3 regions of the Clostridium lamae genome follow, and region 1 is predicted to be linked to each of the others. Evidence: a T-box and tRNA genes for the amino acid it is inferred to sense, from the RefSeq annotation. Region 1 holds a T-box; the other regions hold tRNA genes.
What was found. The T-box of region 1 lies ahead of QK892_RS07015 (valine--tRNA ligase). A T-box ahead of a tRNA ligase gene usually reads a tRNA of that ligase, here a tRNA-Val.
Positions count from the first base shown of each region.

Region 2: it has a tRNA-Val gene. The T-box ahead of QK892_RS07015 (valine--tRNA ligase) is inferred to sense a tRNA for this amino acid. The anticodon was not compared.
Region 3: it has a tRNA-Val gene. The T-box ahead of QK892_RS07015 (valine--tRNA ligase) is inferred to sense a tRNA for this amino acid. The anticodon was not compared.

Region 1 is NZ_JASCQJ010000010.1:6,239-9,520, reverse strand. Features, by position in the region: gene QK892_RS07015 (valine--tRNA ligase) at 1-1,735, opposite strand, end outside; T-box leader at 1,809-2,031, opposite strand; gene QK892_RS07010 (CPC_1213 family protein) at 2,113-2,238, opposite strand; gene QK892_RS07005 (carbohydrate kinase family protein) at 2,297-3,241, opposite strand.
Region 2 is NZ_JASCQJ010000012.1:52,040-55,321, reverse strand. Features, by position in the region: gene QK892_RS08115 (acyl-[acyl-carrier-protein] thioesterase) at 1-146, shown strand, start outside; gene QK892_RS08110 (BaiN/RdsA family NAD(P)/FAD-dependent oxidoreductase) at 233-1,492, opposite strand; tRNA gene QK892_RS08105 (tRNA-Glu) at 1,747-1,821, shown strand; tRNA gene QK892_RS08100 (tRNA-Val) at 1,826-1,901, shown strand; tRNA gene QK892_RS08095 (tRNA-Asp) at 1,909-1,985, shown strand; tRNA gene QK892_RS08090 (tRNA-Thr) at 2,006-2,080, shown strand; gene QK892_RS08085 (ATP-binding protein) at 2,679-3,282, opposite strand, start outside.
Region 3 is NZ_JASCQJ010000025.1:31,616-34,897, forward strand. Features, by position in the region: gene yyaC (spore protease YyaC) at 1-445, opposite strand, end outside; gene QK892_RS12270 (hypothetical protein) at 556-1,005, shown strand; tRNA gene QK892_RS12275 (tRNA-Tyr) at 1,219-1,303, shown strand; tRNA gene QK892_RS12280 (tRNA-Thr) at 1,324-1,398, shown strand; tRNA gene QK892_RS12285 (tRNA-Tyr) at 1,406-1,490, shown strand; tRNA gene QK892_RS12290 (tRNA-Val) at 1,508-1,583, shown strand; tRNA gene QK892_RS12295 (tRNA-Thr) at 1,591-1,665, shown strand; tRNA gene QK892_RS12300 (tRNA-Tyr) at 1,673-1,757, shown strand; SAM riboswitch class I at 1,914-2,021, shown strand; gene metK (methionine adenosyltransferase) at 2,120-3,282, shown strand, end outside.

The DNA of each region.
Region 1 (3,282 bases):
TTGCAAAATTTCTAGCTGCTTCAACTCTTTCAGGAATATATCTTATATCATTTCCTGGTGAGTTACCAGTTACTAACATAAATCTTAAAGCATCAGCACCATATTCATCGATAACTTCTAATGGATCAACACCATTTCCTAGTGACTTACTCATTTTTCTTCCTTGAGAGTCTCTTATAATTCCATGAATTAATACTGTATCAAAAGGAGTCTTATCCATATTGTGTATTCCTGAGAATATCATTCTTGCAACCCAGAAGAATATAATATCATATCCAGTAACTAATACATTTGTTGGATAGAAGTATTCTAAGTCTTCTGTTTTATTTGGCCAACCTAAAGTTGAGAAAGGCCATAATGCTGATGAGAACCAAGTATCTAACACATCTTCATCTTGATGTAAGTGCTTAGATCCACACTTAGGACAAGTTTCTGGTGCATCTACTTCAACTATAATTTCTCTACAGTCATTACAGTACCAAACTGGGATTCTATGTCCCCACCATAATTGTCTTGAAATACACCAATCTTGAATATTTTCCATCCAATTGAAGTATATCTTATCAAATCTTTCTGGAACAAATTTAGTTTCATTATTTTTTACTGCTTCTATAGCTGGTTTTGCTAAAGTTTCCATTTTAACATACCATTGTTTTGATATTATAGGCTCAACTACAGTTCCACATCTATCATGTGTTCCTACATTATGAGTATGAGGCTTAACCTTAACTAATAAGCCTTGTTCTTCTAAATCGCTAATCATTTGCTTTCTAGCTTCATATCTATCTAAACCTTGATATTTTCCACCTAATTCATTAATAATACCATTATCATCCATAACTCTTATTTGAGGTAAGTTATGTCTAAGACCTACTTGGAAGTCATTTGGGTCATGTGCAGGAGTTATCTTTACTGCTCCAGTTCCAAATTCAATCTCTACATAGTCATCTCCAACTATAGGAATTTCTCTATCTGTTAGTGGTAGTTTTAATGTTTTTCCTATAAGATGCTTAAATCTATCATCATTTGGATTTACAGCAACCGCTGTATCCCCAAGTAAAGTTTCTGGTCTTGTAGTAGCAATTTCTATATATCCACTACCATCAGCTAATGGATAATTTATATGCCAGAAGCTTCCTTCTTTTTCTTCATATTCTATTTCTGCATCTGAAAGTGCTGTTGTACACTTTGGACACCAATTTGTTATTCTATTTCCTTGATAAATTAAACCTTCATTATATAGCTTAACAAAAACAGTTCTAACAGCCTTATTTAAGTTTTCATCCATAGTGAAAGCTTCTCTTGTAAAGTCACAAGAAACTCCCATCTTTTTAAGCTGATTTCTTATAGTTCCTCTATATTCATCTGCCCATTCCCAAACTTTTTCAAGGAATGCTTCTCTACCCATTTCTTTTTTTACTAAACCCTCTTTTAAAAGTTCATTTTCTACCTTTACTTCAGTAGCTATTGAAGCATGGTCTTGTCCTGGAAGCCATAAAGTACAATATCCTTGCATTCTCTTAAATCTTATAAGCATATCTTGAAGAGTATTATCAAGTGCATGACCTAAGTGAAGCTTACCAGTTATATTTGGTGGTGGCATAACTATTGAAAAAGGCTTCTTATTTTTATCAATTACAGGTGTAAAATATTTATTTTCTTCCCAATTTTTATAAATTCTTTCTTCAAATTCTTTCGGGTTATAAGTTGTGGCTAAATTCTTATTTTCAGACATTATTTTTCCTCCTCTATTTAATAAACCAATATGGCTTTAATTATTTTTTTATATAAAAAAAGAGCCTTCATCACAAAAGGACGAAGACTCGCGGTACCACCTTTTTTCTTAATATAAAAAATTATATTAAGCTCTTTATTTATTAACGACTAAGAACAGCCGCCTTTACCTACTTAGTTTCAGTAAAGATGCTCAAAAGCTACCTTCAGGATACTTTAATATAGAAGGCTTTCAGCCGGTGACCTTCATTCTCTTTATATACAGTATTCCTTACTCCTCTTTATCATTGCTTTTAATATATGATTTTGTAAAGTTATCTTATACTATATTATAATTTTTGTCAATATTACACTATATTTAATAAAAATTATATTTTGTTAAATTTTAAAATCCTTTGGATTGTGCTCTTTCGCTTTTGGCTCACCAAAAGTTGCTTTCACACTTTCTACTTGTGGATTATGATTAATATTCTTTTTATGACTATTCTTACTTTTTTTACTCATTTCTTTCACCTCCAAGCTTGTATAAATAGCTTATGTAAAAGAAATATAATTTATGTAATTAACCTTCTATCCACTTCATATCTTTAATAAATTCATTTACAAAGTCTTCACTCATACTTGGATTTATAGTTTCTTCATGTGTTATAGTTACTACAGACATTGCAATGGCATATTTTACAGTATCTTTAATAGATAAATTATTCATATATCCATATCCAACACCTGCTACAAAGGAATCTCCTGCTCCAGTTACGTTTCTTACTTCAACACAAGATGTTTTTATTTTTCCTTCTTCCTTTGAATTCTTATAATATATCCCATCAGCATCTAAGCTGATAAATACATTTTCTACTCCCAAAGATCTAAAATAATTAGAAGCATTAACTAAATCCTCATCATTTTCTATTTTAAATCCACATAAAAGTTCTGTTTCTAACCTATTTGGTTTTATTGTATGAAAATATTTAATTAAATGTTTTACTTTTTCTGCTTTTGATGCAGAAACTGGATCTAAAATGAATTTAGTTTTTCCTGCAAACTTAGTTAATATATATTCTAAAAGTTTTGGATTATCAGCATCTAAAATAACATATTCCGCATTTTCAATTATACTTGCTTTTGAATCAATAAATGAAGAATCCATTTTATTTAAGCATTCCATATCTACTATAGCTGATTCCATTTCCCCCTCTTCATTTAAAACTGCCATATAAGTTGGTGTACATTCACTTTCTAATATCAAAGAGTTTTTCATACAATACCCTATTTCCTTAGAATTAGCTAATATATTTCTACCTTGTTCATCCCCACCTAAGATAGAAATAAATTCTGTATTAACATTAACTCTAGCTAAATTTTCAGCAATATTTCTACACACACCACCTAGAGATATTTTTATATGGCCAGGTATAGAATCCCTTTTATGATACTTCCTTCTACTAAAACCTATAATATCTACTATTGATGCCCCTAACACTAAAATATAAGGATTTTTCTTACACATACCATCTCTCCCGATCTTTATAGTCCATTCTAAAAATATAA
Region 2 (3,282 bases), on a different contig from region 1:
AAGAATGTAAATATGGCGAGACTGTTAATGTATATACTGATGTAAGAGAAGGTGAAGGTGGGTCATTAATAACTATACATAAGATAGAAAATTTAGATAAGAAAGTTATAACTAAGATAATAGGATGCTGGAAGAAAGAAAATTAATATATTAAAGCAAGGAGCTGCCTAGGCAGCTCCTTAATTAAAAATGTAGAATTATTGATTCTACATTGTGCGACAGCACCTTATTTTTATTTATTATTAATGATATTAGATGCAATATTTTTAGCAACCATATGTCCTGAACTCCATGCCCATTGAAGATTAAAGCCACCACAATCTCCATCAACATCTAAAATTTCACCACAGAAGTATAAGTCTTTTACTAACTTAGATTCTAGTGTAGAAGAGTTTACTTCCTTTGTATTGACCCCTCCTATAGTAACTTGAGCTTGATTAAATCCATTAGTGTCAATACACTTAAATTTCCAAGATTTCAATATGTTAATTATGTCTCTTTTATTATTCCATTCCAACTCATAGCAAGGCATATGAAGATTTGATATGTTTGCTGATTTTAGGACTGTCGGAATTAATTTTTTATTTATTACTCCTACAAGGGAATCTATAACTGGTCTATGTGAAAACATAGCAAAATGACCTTCAAGGAAATTTTCTACATCACTGATTTCTTCATTAGGCATCATATCTACTAAAATTTCAACTTTTTTATTATTAATTAAAGCTTTTGAAGCATGACCAGATATTTGAAGGATTGGAGGTCCTGATATACCGTAGTCTGTAAATAGTATTTCTCCAAATTCTTTTCTTATAGCTTCACCATTTATTAATAAGGTAGCATAACCATCAAACTTTACACCAGAGATAGATTTTAAATAAGGATTATCCAATTTTAGCTGAACTATTCCTGGAGCAGTTTTAATAACTGTATGACCTAAAGATTTTGCTAAATTATATCCTGATCCATCGGAACCAGTTTTAACAGCAGATTTTCCTCCACAGGCCAAAATTAATTTATCACATGTGAATAACTTTTTTTCTTCATTACTTGTGGATAATTTAAAAGTTTTTCCCTTGTGGATATCTTTTACCTTGCAATCTGTGTATAAAGGTATACCTCTATCTTCTATTGCGAATCTTAATATATCTACTACTGAAGAGGCTTGAAGAGATTTAGGATACATTTTTCCGTTGGATAGTTCTATAATAGGAAGTCCTAAAGATAAGAAAAAGTTTTCTGTATCTTCAACTCCAAAACCAGATAAAACTTTAGAAAAAAATCCTGAATTCTCACTATGGTACGAAAAGAATGGAAAAGAAATAGTTCTATTAGAAATATTGCAACGTCCATTTCCAGTAGTTAATATTTTTTTGCCAATTCTATCAGTACCTTCTAGTATTGCAACATCTAAACCAAAATCTTTTGCAGTAATTGCAGCTATTAATCCTGATGCTCCTCCACCTATTATAATTAGATCATGATGAATCATAATAAAACTCCTTAAAAATAATATTTGTATTTAAATCTTATAAATAAAATTATAATATATTTATTGAAAATAATTAAGAAATTTAATTTAGATAAAAAGCAATAAATTTCTAGGTTTTAAGCCATTTTATTAGTGTGAATTTAAAATTTAAAAAAAAGTTGTGAAAAAGTGTTGACACTATATTAAAATTTATGTATTATAGTTAATGTGCTCGCCGACAGAAAGGCAAGTACGGGCGACAAACAAAAAGATATGGCTCCTTGGTCAAGCGGTCAAGACACCACCCTTTCACGGTGGTAACAGGGGTTCGATTCCCCTAGGAGTCACCATTATGGAAGCATAGCTCAGCTGGGAGAGCATCTGCCTTACAAGCAGAGGGTCACAGGTTCGATCCCTGTTGTTTCCACCATTTATATGGCTCAGTAGCTCAGTTGGTTAGAGTGCCGGCCTGTCACGCCGGAGGTCGAGGGTTCGAGCCCCTTCTGAGTCGCCACTTAAACTTAAGATAAATACGCTGGCATGGCTCAACGGTAGAGCAGCTGACTTGTAATCAGCAGGTTGTAGGTTCGATTCCTATTGCCAGCTCCAAAAGCTTTAGATTATTCTAAAGCTTTTTGTTTTTTTATTAGGATTTGTTTTAAACTAAAGTGGATAAATAAATTTATCCACTTTTGATTTGCAATAGTTTAAGATTATTCTGCATTTCTTTTTTTCATATAGATAACCATCCCTAATACTATAATAATAACAACACCTACTCCAATAAATAGAGGTGATATTTTAATAGCAAATATCATGGCCACTTTTCCCATAGAACTATCTCCTTCACAAGAATGTATAGGCATACAACATATTACAATTGTGTACTAATAGACATTTTATTATACATTTATTTGGAATATAATTTTATTGTGGATAGAAATAATATAGCCTGTTGAAAAAATTAATAATTATCCAGACTAAAATAAAGAAGAGCCTTTTATTAAGTATTCATAATATTAAAATTAATTTATGCTTTAGAATTTTTGCATTTAATAAAAAAGCATCACCTCATATTAAGGCGATGCTTTTCATAATTCCTAAAATAGAGAGGAATTATTTCATTCAGTGTAAAAGAGAGAGAATCATTATATTACGGCGACTTGGAGCTTGCGACGGAGTCCGAAATGTAATACTTATCTCTTTGCTATCTTCTTTTTAAATTAAGTTGAATTCTTATATCTTCAGTGTAAAACTTATAAAGTTTGAAGTTCCCTAAAAGTCTTGAAGAAATTCTTTCAGTATAAGTTGTTCTTATATCAGGTAATGATAAGTTTGTTGATATAAGCATTTTCTTTTTTTTAAGAAGTTTTTTATTTAATAAATTAAAAAATTCAGTTGTTGTAAAATCTGTTATTTGTTCAGCACCTAAATCATCTATTATTAATAAATCACAGTTTATTAATATATTCTCTAAATCAGAATTATTTTCGAATTTGATTTCTTTTAAATTACTCATAAGTTCATCTACGGTTCTATAGATTACTAAGAAACCATCATCAAGAAGTTCCTTTGCAATACAGCAACTTAAAAATGTCTTTCCTGTTCCTGAGTCACCATAAAAAAGTAGATTATCAGTTGAAGCGCTAAATTTAGGTATATAATCTTCTCTAACAAATCTAAGTATGTTTTCAATATTTTTTCTAGGAGAGAATCTATCAGCTTCATTTAATTTATGACTAGAAAATAAGGATAGATTAAAGTTATTAAAATTATTAACTAATAGAGTATCCCTTAAATCTGAGTTCTTA
Region 3 (3,282 bases), on a different contig from region 1:
GTATACTTCGATTAGTAAAAAAAATAGCACTATCACTGTGATCGACAATACCTATTATTGACACATCTCCAACCTCTGGAAGGTGTTTGCCTACTCCTTTGCCAGGATGAATTGGATAATCACGGATATGAATTTCTCCTATGGAGTTTTCCTCTCCTAGACAAGCATCGACTCCAATAACAAAAGAATTAGGATGGAGTTTATTAATATACTTCAATTTTTCTTCAATATTTAAAGCATGAATAGGTGATTGTAGTGTTCCGAATACTGGCAATGGAAGATTATTCTCTATTAAAAGACTGCCTACAAGTGGACCGAGACAGTCTCCGATACATTTATCAGTACCTACACAAATTATAATAGTATCATCTTTTTTATATTTTTTTATTTTATCAGCAATTTCCATGTAGGAATTATGATCATCATAGTGTATTTTATGCTTCACTAGAATTCACCTCCTGATTATACCAATATATGTTTTGAAACTTTTAATTATAATAAAATGTATAAAAAAACATAAAAAGGATAGTAATTTAATGTAGGAGGTGAAGCTTAATGAAAAAAGCTTTAGTTTATTTGTTCACTATAGTACTAGGTGCAAGTATACCAATATATTTCTTGCTTTTTTGGGAACCATTAAAGAGTGATGAAGTGTTAAGTAGTAATGCTATTAGTAATATTACAGATGAAGAGAGTGATGTAAATGGAAATGAGGAGTTAGTAAATAATTCAGTTGAGTCAGAAGTCTTCTTATTGAGACAAAAGGATACTTCTAATAGTTTACTAAACTACATTGATAGTGATAGAAATGAGAAATTAGATTCACTAATGAAGAAATTATCTACTTTAGATTTGATAAAGATAAATGACTATTTTTCTAATAAAGATGACATTGACAGAATCAGAAGAGGATTTGAATTAGCAAAGAAGAGGATGTCAGTATCTGATTATGAAGTATTTAAAAATATACTAGAAAATTATGTAGATTCAAGTGTTTTTGAATAAAATTAAATCTAATAAATATAAATACAATAAATATAACTTAAAAAGATATTAGAATTAAACGAGAGAAAATAAGAGAAAAATAGAAAGAAATAGGTATAATTTCGTTAAATGAGCTGAAATTACACTTGAAATTAAGAAATAATAAATATATACTAGTCATTGTCAGTTGAGCGAACGAAATTAACTTAACTGAAATTAAATAAATAATTTTATGGGGGAGTTCCCGAGTGGCCAAAGGGGGCAGACTGTAAATCTGTTACGTTTCGTTTCGATGGTTCGAATCCGTCCTCCCCCACCATTTAAAATTATTTAGAATATGCTGGCATGGCTCAACGGTAGAGCAGCTGACTTGTAATCAGCAGGTTGTAGGTTCGATTCCTATTGCCAGCTCCAAAAAAATGGGGGAGTTCCCGAGTGGCCAAAGGGGGCAGACTGTAAATCTGTTACGTTTCGTTTCGATGGTTCGAATCCGTCCTCCCCCACCATTTTTAATTTTTATTATGGAAGCATAGCTCAGCTGGGAGAGCATCTGCCTTACAAGCAGAGGGTCACAGGTTCGATCCCTGTTGTTTCCACCATATATATGCTGGCATGGCTCAACGGTAGAGCAGCTGACTTGTAATCAGCAGGTTGTAGGTTCGATTCCTATTGCCAGCTCCATAAATAAGGGGGAGTTCCCGAGTGGCCAAAGGGGGCAGACTGTAAATCTGTTACGTTTCGTTTCGATGGTTCGAATCCGTCCTCCCCCACCACAAAGGCAAGGATATTTATTATCACTTGTCTTTTATTTTTTTGCTCTTAAAAGTAAAATAAGATTAAAACATATAAATTAGATAAATTTTTTATCTATAATTATTGACTAGTAATAATAAAGGTGTTATAATCTGAAAAGTAAAATTTGATATTAGTTCTTATCAAGAGAGGCGGAGGGAAAAGGGCCCTGTGAAACCCGGCAACCTACTTCATTTATTTGAGTGTGGTGCCAATTCCTGCAATTTAATTTTGCAAGATAAGAAAGGTTATGATTTTTAACATCTCTTCTTATCGAGGAGATTTTTTTATTATATAAATTATTTTAGAATTAATATCAAATATAGAGAAAGGAGATATTAAGATGAAAAGATTATTTACTTCAGAATCAGTTACAGAAGGGCATCCAGATAAAATTTGTGACCAAATATCAGATGCTGTATTAGATAGTATTTTAGCAAAAGATCCTATGGCAAGAGTTGCATGTGAAACTGCTGTTACTACAGGAATGGTTTTAGTTATGGGAGAAATATCAACTAATTGTTATGTTGATATTCCGAAGTTAGTAAGAGAAACTGTTAAGGAAATCGGTTATGATAGAGCTAAATATGGGTTTGACTGTGAAACATGTTCAGTTTTAACTTCTATAGATGAACAATCAAGTGATATCGCTATGGGAGTAGATGAGGCATTAGAGTCAAGAGCTGGAGAAAAGGATAATGTTGAAGCGGTTGGAGCTGGAGACCAAGGTATGATGTTTGGTTTTGCAACTAATGAAACAGAAGAGTTTATGCCATTACCAATAGCTATGGCTCATAGATTATCAAGAAGATTATCAGAAGTTAGAAAAAATGGAACTTTATCATATTTAAGACCTGATGGAAAGACTCAAGTTACTGTTGAGTATGATGATAATAAAGTAGTAAGAATAGATACGATTGTTATATCAACACAACACAGTGAAGAGGTTTCTCAAGAACAAATTCAAAAAGATTTAATGGAACACGTAATAAAAGCTGTAGTTCCAGCTGAATTATTAGATGATAAAACTAAGTATTTCATAAATCCAACTGGAAGATTTGTTGTTGGTGGTCCACAAGGAGATAGTGGATTAACAGGAAGAAAGATAATAGTAGATACCTATGGTGGATATGGAAGACACGGTGGTGGTGCTTTCTCAGGAAAAGATCCAACTAAGGTTGATAGATCAGCGGCATATGCAGCTAGATGGGTTGCTAAAAACTTAGTTGCAGCAGGAATTGCTGATAAGTTAGAAATTCAATTAGCATATGCTATTGGTGTTGCTAAGCCAGTATCAATAGAAATAGAAACATTTGGAACAGGTAAGAAGTCAGAAGAAGAAATAGTATCAATTGTAGAAAAGGTATTTGATTTAAGACCAGGTGCTATAATTAGAGATTTAGACTTAAGAAGACCTATATATAAGCAAACTGCAGCTTATGGTCACTTTGGTAGAAATGATTTAAACCTTCCTTGGGAAGCATTAGATAAAGTAGAAGAAATAAA